One region of the Planococcus sp. YIM B11945 genome, then DNA from elsewhere that is predicted to be linked to it. Evidence: a T-box and tRNA genes for the amino acid it is inferred to sense, from the RefSeq annotation. Region 1 holds a T-box; the other holds one or more tRNA genes.
The links. A T-box is a leader RNA that pairs with one kind of tRNA and senses whether it is charged. The one in region 1 lies ahead of leuS (leucine--tRNA ligase), so its partner is inferred to be a tRNA-Leu.
Positions count from the first base shown of each region.

Region 2: it has a tRNA-Leu gene. The T-box ahead of leuS (leucine--tRNA ligase) is inferred to sense a tRNA for this amino acid. The anticodon was not compared.

Region 1 is NZ_JBOZWR010000001.1:29,289-34,529, reverse strand. It holds gene ACRRQV_RS00270 (NAD(P)/FAD-dependent oxidoreductase) at 1-233, shown strand, start outside; gene leuS (leucine--tRNA ligase) at 595-3,006, opposite strand; T-box leader at 3,051-3,257, opposite strand; gene ACRRQV_RS00260 (3-oxoacid CoA-transferase subunit B) at 3,303-3,956, opposite strand; gene ACRRQV_RS00255 (CoA transferase subunit A) at 3,975-4,667, opposite strand; gene ACRRQV_RS00250 (MDR family MFS transporter) at 4,798-5,241, opposite strand, start outside.
Region 2 is NZ_JBOZWR010000008.1:228,571-233,811, reverse strand. It holds gene ACRRQV_RS16475 (amidohydrolase family protein) at 1-348, shown strand, start outside; gene ACRRQV_RS16470 (DUF47 domain-containing protein) at 587-1,204, shown strand; gene ACRRQV_RS16465 (inorganic phosphate transporter) at 1,219-2,217, shown strand; tRNA gene ACRRQV_RS16460 (tRNA-Leu) at 2,322-2,405, shown strand; gene ACRRQV_RS16455 (DUF4386 domain-containing protein) at 2,488-3,231, opposite strand; gene ACRRQV_RS16450 (helix-turn-helix transcriptional regulator) at 3,265-3,495, opposite strand; gene ACRRQV_RS16445 (hypothetical protein) at 3,497-3,943, opposite strand; gene ACRRQV_RS16440 (DUF6241 domain-containing protein) at 4,127-4,645, shown strand; gene ACRRQV_RS16435 (AAA family ATPase) at 4,679-5,241, opposite strand, start outside.

The DNA of each region.
Region 1 (5,241 bases):
CCGGCACTCAACCGATCGAAAAAGCTTTCGTCACCGGCGGCGGCGTTTCCATCAAGGAAATTGAGCCGAAAACGATGGCTTCTAAAATGAAGCCTGGCCTCTACTTCTGTGGCGAGATTTTGGACATCCACGGCTACACCGGCGGCTACAACATCACGTCTGCGCTCGTAACCGGCAACGTCGCTGGCCAAAGCGCCGCACGATTTGCCGCAGAATCTGCCGCCAACGTCTAATTTTCGATTTTAAAGCCATCCGCAGCTGCGGATGGCTTCTTTGTCGGCGTTTGATTGTGGTTTTATGTTGTTTTACGCACGTGGAGTGAAGTTTGTGCACGTTCACGAAAAAATACGCACGTTCAGCGAATTTTATGCACGTTCACGAAAAAATACGCACGTTCAGCGAAACTTATGCACGCTCACGGGAAAATACGCACGTTCAGCGAAACTTATGCACGTTCACGGGAAAATACGCACGTTCAGCGAATCTTATGCACGTTCACGGGAAAATACGCACGTTCAGCGAGAAATACGCACGCTCCTCAAAAACACAAAAAAGCCTGTTCGCCAGCACAATGCGGCGAACAGGCTTCTTTTATTACCCTACAACTATATTAATCAATTTCCCTGGAATGGCAATGACTTTGCGGATTTGTTTGCCTTCTGCTGCTTTTTGGACGTGTTCATCTGCAAGCGCGGCTGCTTCCAATTCCTCTTTCGTGCTGTCTTTCGCGACAACCAGTTTCGTTCTCACTTTGCCGTTTACTTGGACAACGATTTCAACTTCGTCGGTCACAAGTTTCGACTCATCAAACACCGGCCATGCTTCATACGCTACCGTTTCGCTGTGACCCAATTTTTCCCACAGTTCTTCCGCTACGTGCGGTGCAATCGGCGACAAGAGCTTCACAAAACCTTCGACGAATTCTTTAGGAATTGCGTCGGCTTTATAGCCTTCATTGATGAAGACCATCATTTGGGAAATCGCCGTATTGAAGCGAAGCCCTTCAATGTCTTCTGTCACTTTCTTCACTGTCTGGTGGTAGGCTTTGTCCAATTTGCCGTCATTTGAATCGACAATTTTCGAACTTAACTCGCCTTCTTCGATGAACAAACGCCATACACGGTCCAAGAACCGGCGCGAACCGTCAAGGCCATTTGTCGACCAGGCGATGGACGCCTCAAGCGGCCCCATAAACATTTCATACATGCGAAGTGTATCGGCTCCATGGCTCTCGATCACTTGGTCCGGATTGACGACATTGCCTTTGGATTTCGACATTTTTTCATTGCCTTCTCCCAAAATCATGCCTTGGTTGAATAATTTTTGGAACGGTTCTTTCGTTTCAACTACACCGATATCGTAAAGCACTTTATGCCAGAATCGTGCGTACAATAAATGAAGAACCGCGTGCTCAGCGCCTCCGATATATACATCAACCGGCAGCCAGCGTTTCAACAATTCTGGATCCGCCAACATTTTGTCGTTGGTTGGGTCGATAAAGCGTAAGTAGTACCAGCAGCTTCCTGCCCATTGCGGCATTGTATTGGTTTCGCGGCGCCCTTTCATGCCCGTTTCCGGATGCACGACATTCAACCAGTCTTCGATATTGGCAAGCGGCGATTCGCCGGTGCCGCTCGGTTTGATGTCGGTCGTCACTGGCAATACCAATGGCAAATCTTTTTCATCAACCGGTGTCATTGTGCCGTCTTCCCAATGAATGATTGGAATCGGCTCGCCCCAGTAGCGTTGGCGGCTGAACAGCCAGTCCCGCAGACGGAACGTGATTTTCTTTTCGCCGACTTCGTGCTCTTCCAGCCAAGCAATCGCTTTAGCAATTGCTTCTTTTTTGTTCAAGCCATTCAAGAAAGCCGAATTGATTAATTCGCCGTCTCCTGCATACGCTTCCTCTTCAATATTTCCGCCTGATACGACTTCAACGATCGGCAAATCGAATTGCTTTGCGAATTCATAATCCCGCTCATCGTGTGCCGGAACCGCCATGATGGCACCCGTTCCGTAAGTTGCAAGGACGTAATCGGCGATCCAGATCGGCATTTGATCGCCGCTTGCTGGGTTAATGGCATACGCGCCTGTGAAGACACCCGACTTTGATTTCGCCAAATCGGTGCGCTCCAAATCACTTTTCGTTTTCACTTCATCGATATACGCTTCAACTGCTGCTTTTTGCTCCGGTGTGGTGATTGCTTCCACTAATTTATGCTCCGGCGCGAGTACCGCATACGTTGCACCGAAAATCGTATCTGGGCGAGTCGTGAATGCGCGGAACGAATGATCCGTTTGATCCACATGAAATTCCAATTCTGCCCCTTCGGATTTCCCAATCCAGTTGCGCTGCATGTCTTTCAAGCTTTCCGGCCAATCCAAATCATTCAAATCTTCCAGCAAGCGGTCTGCATATTCCGTAATGCGCAATACCCATTGGCGCATCGGGCGGCGTTCGACCGGATGTCCGCCGCGTTCGGATTTGCCGTCGACCACTTCTTCGTTGGCAAGTACTGTACCAAGTGCAGGACACCAGTTGACCGCTACTTCGTCCACATACGCCAAGCCTTTATTGTAAAGCTGAATAAAAATCCACTGTGTCCATTTGTAATATGCAGGATCGGTCGTATTGATTTCACGGTCCCAGTCATACGAGAAACCGAGTTCCTGGATTTGGCGCTTGAATGTCGCGATGTTTTTCGCGGTAAATTCAGCCGGATCATTCCCTGTATCAAGTGCGTATTGTTCTGCAGGAAGGCCGAATGCATCCCAGCCCATAGGGTGAAGAACGTTATAGCCTTGCATGCGCTTCATGCGGCTCAAAATATCGGTTGCCGTGTAGCCTTCCGGATGGCCAACGTGTAGGCCGGCGCCTGATGGATACGGGAACATATCCAGTGCATAAAATTTCGGTTTGGCTTCGTCATTCTCCATTTTGAACGTTTTGTTGTCGGCCCAGTATTTCTGCCATTTCTTTTCTACTTCTTTGTGCTTGAATGTCATCAATTTTCCTCCTCATAAATAAAAACTCCCGCCCCTTAAATAAAATAAGGGACGGGAGTTTCCCGCGGTACCACCCAAATTAGCGAGTTACTCGCTCAACTTGATTCCTTAACGCGGAAAACGGTGTATCTTACTAATTTCACATACACTGGCTCCAAGGCGAGTTCAATTGCGTTTATCACCGGCTTGCACCAACCGCCGGCTCTCTTTTAGATAAAAAGCAATTTACTATTCCTCTTCACTGCCATTTGCTATTGATATTCATTTTAGACGAAGCCCCGTTTTTTGGCAATAGCTTAGGACACTTTGACGTTTTCTGTATTCAGCGGCGCATCGGTTGAATCAATGATGTCTTGGACCGTAAAGCCGTCGAACACTTCCAGCAATTCAAGCCCGTTTTCCGTCACTTCAATTACCGCGCGTTCCGTAATGATTTTATTGACCACGCCTTTGCCGGTCAGCGGCAAGTCGCATTGCTTTTTGATTTTAGCAGAGCCGTCTTTTGACACATGGTCCATGATGACGATGACTTTTTTCGCGCCGTGGACAAGATCCATCGCACCGCCCATGCCTTTGATCATTTTTCCTGGAATCATCCAGTTTGCCAAGTCGCCATTTTCGGCCACTTCCATGCCGCCGAGTATCGCTACATCAATATGGCCTCCGCGGATCATTGCGAATGATTCAGCGCTTGTGAAAAACGCAGAACCAGGAATCGTTGACACCGTTTCTTTGCCGGCGTTGATCAGATCCGGATCGACTTCGTCTTCAGTTGGATATGGCCCGATGCCTAAAAGGCCGTTTTCCGACTGAAGAACCACGCTTTTATTGTCAGAAATAAAATTGGCGACGAGTGTCGGCATGCCAATTCCTAGGTTGACGTAATCGCCGTCTTTGATTTCTTTTTCGGCGCGTCTTGCAATTCGTTCTCTTACCATTTGTTTATCCACGAAATTCCCCGCCCTTTCTTAAACCGTCCGAGTTGTTAAGCGCTCGATGCGTTTTTCTTGTTTGGCTTGCAGCAGCCCTTGCACGTAAATGCTTGGCGTTTGGACATGATTCGGATCAATGTCGCCGGTCTCCACAATTTCTTCCACTTCTGCAATGGTGATTTTGCCTGCCGCTGCAGCCAACGGATTGAAATTTTGCGCCGTTTTGTTGTAAACCAAGTTGCCCATTTTATCCGCTTTGGCAGCGCGCACCAAGGCAAAATCCGCTTTCAGCGCGTGTTCAAGGACATATTCCTTGCCTTCAAACTCGCGGATTTCCTTGCCTTCAGCGACCGTCGTCCCAACGCCTGCTGGAGTGAAAAAGGCCGGAATGCCCGCTCCGCCTGCCCGCATTTTTTCAGCAAGCGTGCCTTGCGGCGTCAATTCAACTTCGATTTCGCCGGACAGCACTTGGCGCTCGAACTCTTTATTTTCGCCTACATATGAACCGATCATTTTCTTGATTTGCTTGTTTTTTAATAATAAACCCAGTCCCCATTCATCCACGCCGCAATTGTTCGAGATGACGGTCAAGTCGGTTACGCCTTTATCCACCAGCGCCAAAATCAATTGTTCCGGGATTCCAACCAGCCCGAATCCCCCAACCATAATGGTCGCGCCATCTTGTATTTGTTCCACTGCTTCACGAGCAGACCCATATATCGGTTTCATACCGAATGCCCCCTTTTTCGTCAATCTTTCTACTATTATAATAATTAAGCGCTTTCACTATTAATTTAAACAAACTCCCTATTAAAACGCAACTTGCAGAAAAAAGGCAACCCTTTGAGGATTGCCTTTTTCATTGCGTAAAATTTTCTTGAAGTTGTTCGTTCAATTCTTTTTTCAGTGGACGATCGTATAAAAGCGACGTAATAATCGCCGCTGCGACCAATACCGTAATAACCATAAAAAGCGCCTGCATGCCGTATAAATCCACCATCAAACCGCCAAAAAGCGGACCGATCATCCGGCCGCTCGTCGCGACACTGTTGACGATGCCTTGGTAAAATCCTTCTCTCCCTTTCGGCGCCAATTGATTGGCAAGTGCCGGAACAGCCGGCCAGACAAACATTTCCCCGATCGTTAAAATCACCATTGCGATAACGAACATACTGAAATCCTCTGCAAATGCGACAACCAAATAAGACACCGTCATGATCAAAATCCCAATGACAAGCTGGCTCTTGATGTTGTCTTCAATCCGTTTCATGATCGGACGGATAAACGGCTGGCCAATGACAAT
Region 2 (5,241 bases), on a different contig from region 1:
ATAGCAAAAGCCTATAAAGCGGGAGTGAAAATTGCCATGGGGACAGACGCCGGTGTAATGGCCCATGGCACGAACTTGCGCGAACTGGGGTTGATGTGCGATATTGGCATGTCGCCGATGGAAGCCATTTTGGCGACCACTAAAGTAGCTGCGGAGTGTTTGGGGTGGGAAGATAAGATTGGCACTTTGGAAGCCGGCAAATTAGCTGATCTTATTATTTCCAATACAAACCCGCTGGAGGATATTCGGGCATTAGAAAATGTCAATACGATCGTTGCGGTTATCAAAGACGGGAAGATTGAGAAAGACTTGCTTAGTGCAACTAAAGCTAAAACGGCGCAAGTGTGATGTTCAAATTGGTTTCAGTAATGAAAAATACGGGAACTTAAATGGGAATGGTTAAATTTTAAAAGGCCGATTCTTTTAATTAGAAATAATGCTATATCAATAAAATAATATTATTAGATAATTTCGTTATGTTACGGTTTTGTAAATTTTTTAATAAGCTATTGTTAAGGTGGTTATAAATGAGCTATTATTATTTAGCTTAGTGTTTATTTTATTAAAATAGCGGGGGTAAAAGAAGATGGCTTTTAAAAAGCAGGATAAGTTTATTGTACAGTTGGATAATATTTCGAGAAACCTTAAAGAAAGTGCTGATTATTTCGCAGATTATAAATTAAGTGCAATCAGTGATTTGAAGATCTTTTCAGATACGATGAAAGATTATGAAACAAAAGGTGATTCATTCGTACACACTGTTATTCAAGATTTAAACAATGCCTTTATTACTCCTATCGAGCGTGAAGATATTTTAGCACTTGCGATGACGATGGATGATGTATTGGACGGTTTAGACCATACAGCCTCGTTATTTGAAATGTATTCCGTCATTAACGCTGACAAATATATGTTGGAATTTGTGGAAGCTATCCGCAAATGCACAATTGAAATTCAAGCGGCGGTGGATCTGTTGTCTACTAAAAAACTAGGCAATATGAGAGCCCATGCCATCAAAATTAAAGATTACGAGTCTCAATGCGACGTGACGCTACGTCACTCAATCAAAAATCTTTTCCAAGTTGAAAAAGATCCAATCCGTATTATTCAATACAAAGAAATTTATGAAGAACTTGAAGAAATTGCGGATTATTGCCAAAAAGTTGCGAATACACTTGAAACAATCATTATGAAAAACGCTTAAGGGGCACTCAGACGATGGATATACTATTAGTCACCACAGTTATAATTGTCATTTTAGCACTTGGGTTTGACTTCATTAATGGATTTCATGATACAGCGAACTCAATTGCCACTGCAGTCTCAACAAAAGCATTAAAACCGCGCCACGCCATTATGTTGGCTGCTATTATGAACTTCGTGGGGGCTCTTGCTTTTACGGGAGTTGCCAAAACCATTACTAAAGATATAGTTGATCCATTTACTTTGGAGAATGGCTCTATCGTCATCATGGCTGCTTTGCTTGCCGCAATTGCTTGGAATTTAATCACTTGGTATTACGGTATTCCAAGCAGTTCATCGCACGCATTGATTGGTTCAATCGCAGGTGCTGCTATTGCAGCTGCCGGATTTAGTGCACTGAATTATAGCGGATTCTTGAAAATCATCCAAGCGCTTATTCTTTCGCCAATCCTGGCTTTTGTAGTTGCCTATATTGTTTACAGTATTTTTAAAGTGGTTTTCAAAAATAATAACTTAACGAAAACAAACAAAAACTTCCGCTTGATTCAAATCGGAACAGCTGCGCTTCAATCGTTTACCCACGGGACAAACGATGCGCAAAAAGCGATGGGTATCATTACGATGGCTTTGATCGTGAACGGCCTTCAAACAGGCGATGATATTCAAACTTGGGTACAGGTTTCTTGTGCGATGGCAATGGCACTCGGAACTTCGGTCGGAGGATGGAGAATCATCAAAACAGTTGGCGGCAAGATCATGAAAATCCGTCCGGTGAACGGAGTTGCTGCTGACTTAACTGGAGCAGCGGTTATTTTCGGCGCTACCTTCATTCATTTGCCAGTAAGTACAACTCATGTTATTTCTTCTTCTATCATGGGTGTAGGAGCGTCTCACCGTTTGAAAGGCGTTAAATGGGGAACAGCTCAGACAATGTTGATTACCTGGATAATCACGTTGCCAATTTCTGCTGCATTGGCTGCAGCTTTCTATCTTCTTTTAAATATTTTCTTTTAAGGTTATATCAGCGCTGGAATTTCCAGACGCTGATTTTTTTTGTGAAAAACTATTGGCATAAGTTCGATGTTATGTTATATTTGTATAGTTCCTTTAGAACATTTGCCGGCGTGGCGGAATTGGCAGACGCGCGGGACTCAAAATCCCGTTCCTTCACGGGAGTGTCGGTTCGACCCCGACCGCCGGTATACTTCTCATCGCCATGCCAAGCGATGAACTCAAAAAGCCCCTGCTTTGAATTTTTCAAAGCAGGGGCTTTTTTCTATGGCTTTATGGCGCTTCAGCTTTGATTAAAGAATTCTGATTGCGCCGCTTTTTGTTTTCTGTTAATGCCGTTAAAGCAGGTTCGTTAAAGCCTTTGCTAATAAGCCACACCGCTAAAATTATTTCATTGGCAGCAACAGGCAAGGCCAAAACCGCGCCCCATACAGATAGTTGCTCAATTACGCCGAACATGACCAACAAGGAACAGCTGAAAACGAGTACGGCTCCTGTCATCCCCAATACGGGAATGAACCGGGGAACAAGTTTGGTTTTGTATAGAATGTAGCTGTACATGATCGTGTTGATGCCAAGCATGAAATTGGGGCCGAATAAAAACGTCCATTCGTGTATGGCTTTTAAGACTGTTCCTGAAGCTTGGAAAGAGGCGGCATCCAAAGAACCAGCTGCGACAAATTCCCGGCTCAAGGTCAGCAAAGAAAGCACACTGATGACGCCGATGACAATAATGACCGCTTCGAGGAAACGGAAACAGACATGCCAAAGGGCGATTGTTTCATTGTATTTTCTTAAAATCGGAAACATGGCTGTAGCGGTGCCAATTGCTGCTGCTACAAGCATCAATTCCATCAAAGCCCCTAGAATGATTTGGTTGGCATGCTCGGCGCCTTGAACGAGGTAATCAGGGCTATTTAAAATTGGATCATACAAGAGCAGGCCAAGTACCGCAGTAACTGCTGCAATGAGAAACAATACCCCGACAATTTTTGCGTTTCTTTTGTTTTCCTCCATTTTTCTCTCCTCCTTTAAAATAAGTACCAAAGGTTAATCTTTTCTGTTCGATGCCTCTCCATAAAAGAACACTTCTTCCAACGGCAAATTAAAGACGAGAGCAATGCGGAAAGCCAATTCCAAGGAGGGAGAGTAGTTTCCCTTTTCGAGAGCAACAATGGTTTGTCTTGTGACGCCTGCCTTGTCAGCCAATTGCTGCTGAGTCATTTCGCCCAAGTTGAACCGCAATTTTCGAATGTGGTTGCCGACAAGATGATTGCCCATATTAAACCCCTTTCTTGTAGTGATAAAGTTTCGTAACAGAGCCGATCAAATCGGAAACAAACCCGGAAACAATCAAAATAATGAACATGATTTGAGTGGGTTCTGAGAAAACGAGTGAGGCCATAGCTAAAAGGAAGCCGATGATAAACACAAAGAACGAGTTGCGGTTCGCTTTCAAGTCAATGAGTTTATCCAGTTCATCCGAAAAACGCGGTTCTTTTTCTTGAGTGGTAATTCGAAAGGCGATATTGAAAAGAATTGAGATAATGATGTGAGCAACAATTGAAAAGACGGTCAAGAAAAGGACGAAAGACCCCCAATAGCGAAACGTTTCCATCGATTCCAAACCGCCAGTTGGATAGTGGGGCAACATATAAAGGCAAAAGGATGTGAAAATAATGATCGTGCTAATTACTCCGACAATACTTTTCTTTTCTTGGTACGTCATAAAGATTCCTCCTTGTAAGTTAATGTATACTTTTAGTAAATATCTTTTGACATAATGTATAGTAAACTAGACATTATGTCAATAAGTATTTAGAAAATTTAGATAATTAAAGAAGGTTATTTGCAACGTGAAATATGTTACCATTATATGTAAAGTAAAATAATCGCAAAAGGATGTGGAAAAGTGAAGCGAACGATAAAAGTAACGGGATTGCTAATTGGTTTTATTGCGCTGGCAGCAGGAGGCTACTACTTTATCCAACAGTCAGATTCAAAAAAAAATGAAATAATGGAAGTGGCAAAAGATATCGAGGAACGAAATGTTCAAGGCGATCAATCGGAACAAGAGGAAAAGCCGAAAGCGGCTGGTGGAGAGGTGGATATGCTTGAAGGGGAAGTACAGACACTGCTTCATAAAATGACCCACCAAAAGGTGAAAGCGAAAGAAAAATGGGGAGCAGTCGAAATGACGCCTGAAAATATTGAGGGTTTGCTGACTATCGTTCAGGAAAACAAAACTCTCTACGAATATGGCGATTATTACGAGGAAGTATTAAGCCAATGGCAAAGTGGCGATTTTTCAAATTCAGTGGATGTGCATAATTTCATTTGGCAGTTGAATGGCGGCACGATTGGAAAAGCTACCGGCCGTTTAAGTAAGGCGGAAGAGAAAAAGTATATTGAAAAGAATTTTAAAGATTAACTAAAAGGCTCTTGCACATGGCAAGAGCCTTTCTTATACGGGATTTAGCGCTTCTAATAAAACCTGGAGCCGCTCATGATTTTCAGCGCCAATTCGTCGACGGATCTTGCCGCGCTTGGAATAGCGGCCTTCTGCGTGTTCATCGATTAATAAAAGGGCATCAAAAATAAAGGATTCAGAGTACCGCAATTTTCGTAAAATCGAATAGCTTAGGTACATCGAAACGTGTTCATATCCGTAATAATTGTCTTGCTCGCTCGGCCGGTTTTTGCGTACATAGGGTTTCCCAATGACGGAAAGCAGCGCTGCCCAAGATAAAAGTTCCTTGTCGTAAAGATCGGTTGCACCGTTTCTTACGGCAATAAAAGCCCGATAAGCTTTTTGAACAGTTGGCTGCAGTTCTTTCATTTGGAGAAGCGGTTTCGTTTCTTCAAACGATTCATATAGACAACAAATTTCTTCAAAAGAGACATGTTGTGTGTAGATTGCATTTATAGTTTTATTTATTGGAGGAAAGTCGTTTTTTGCGGAAATGACGGTAATGCAATTGAACTTTTCATCTTTTCTCGGAAAATGAAAAGCGCGGATATAGCGTT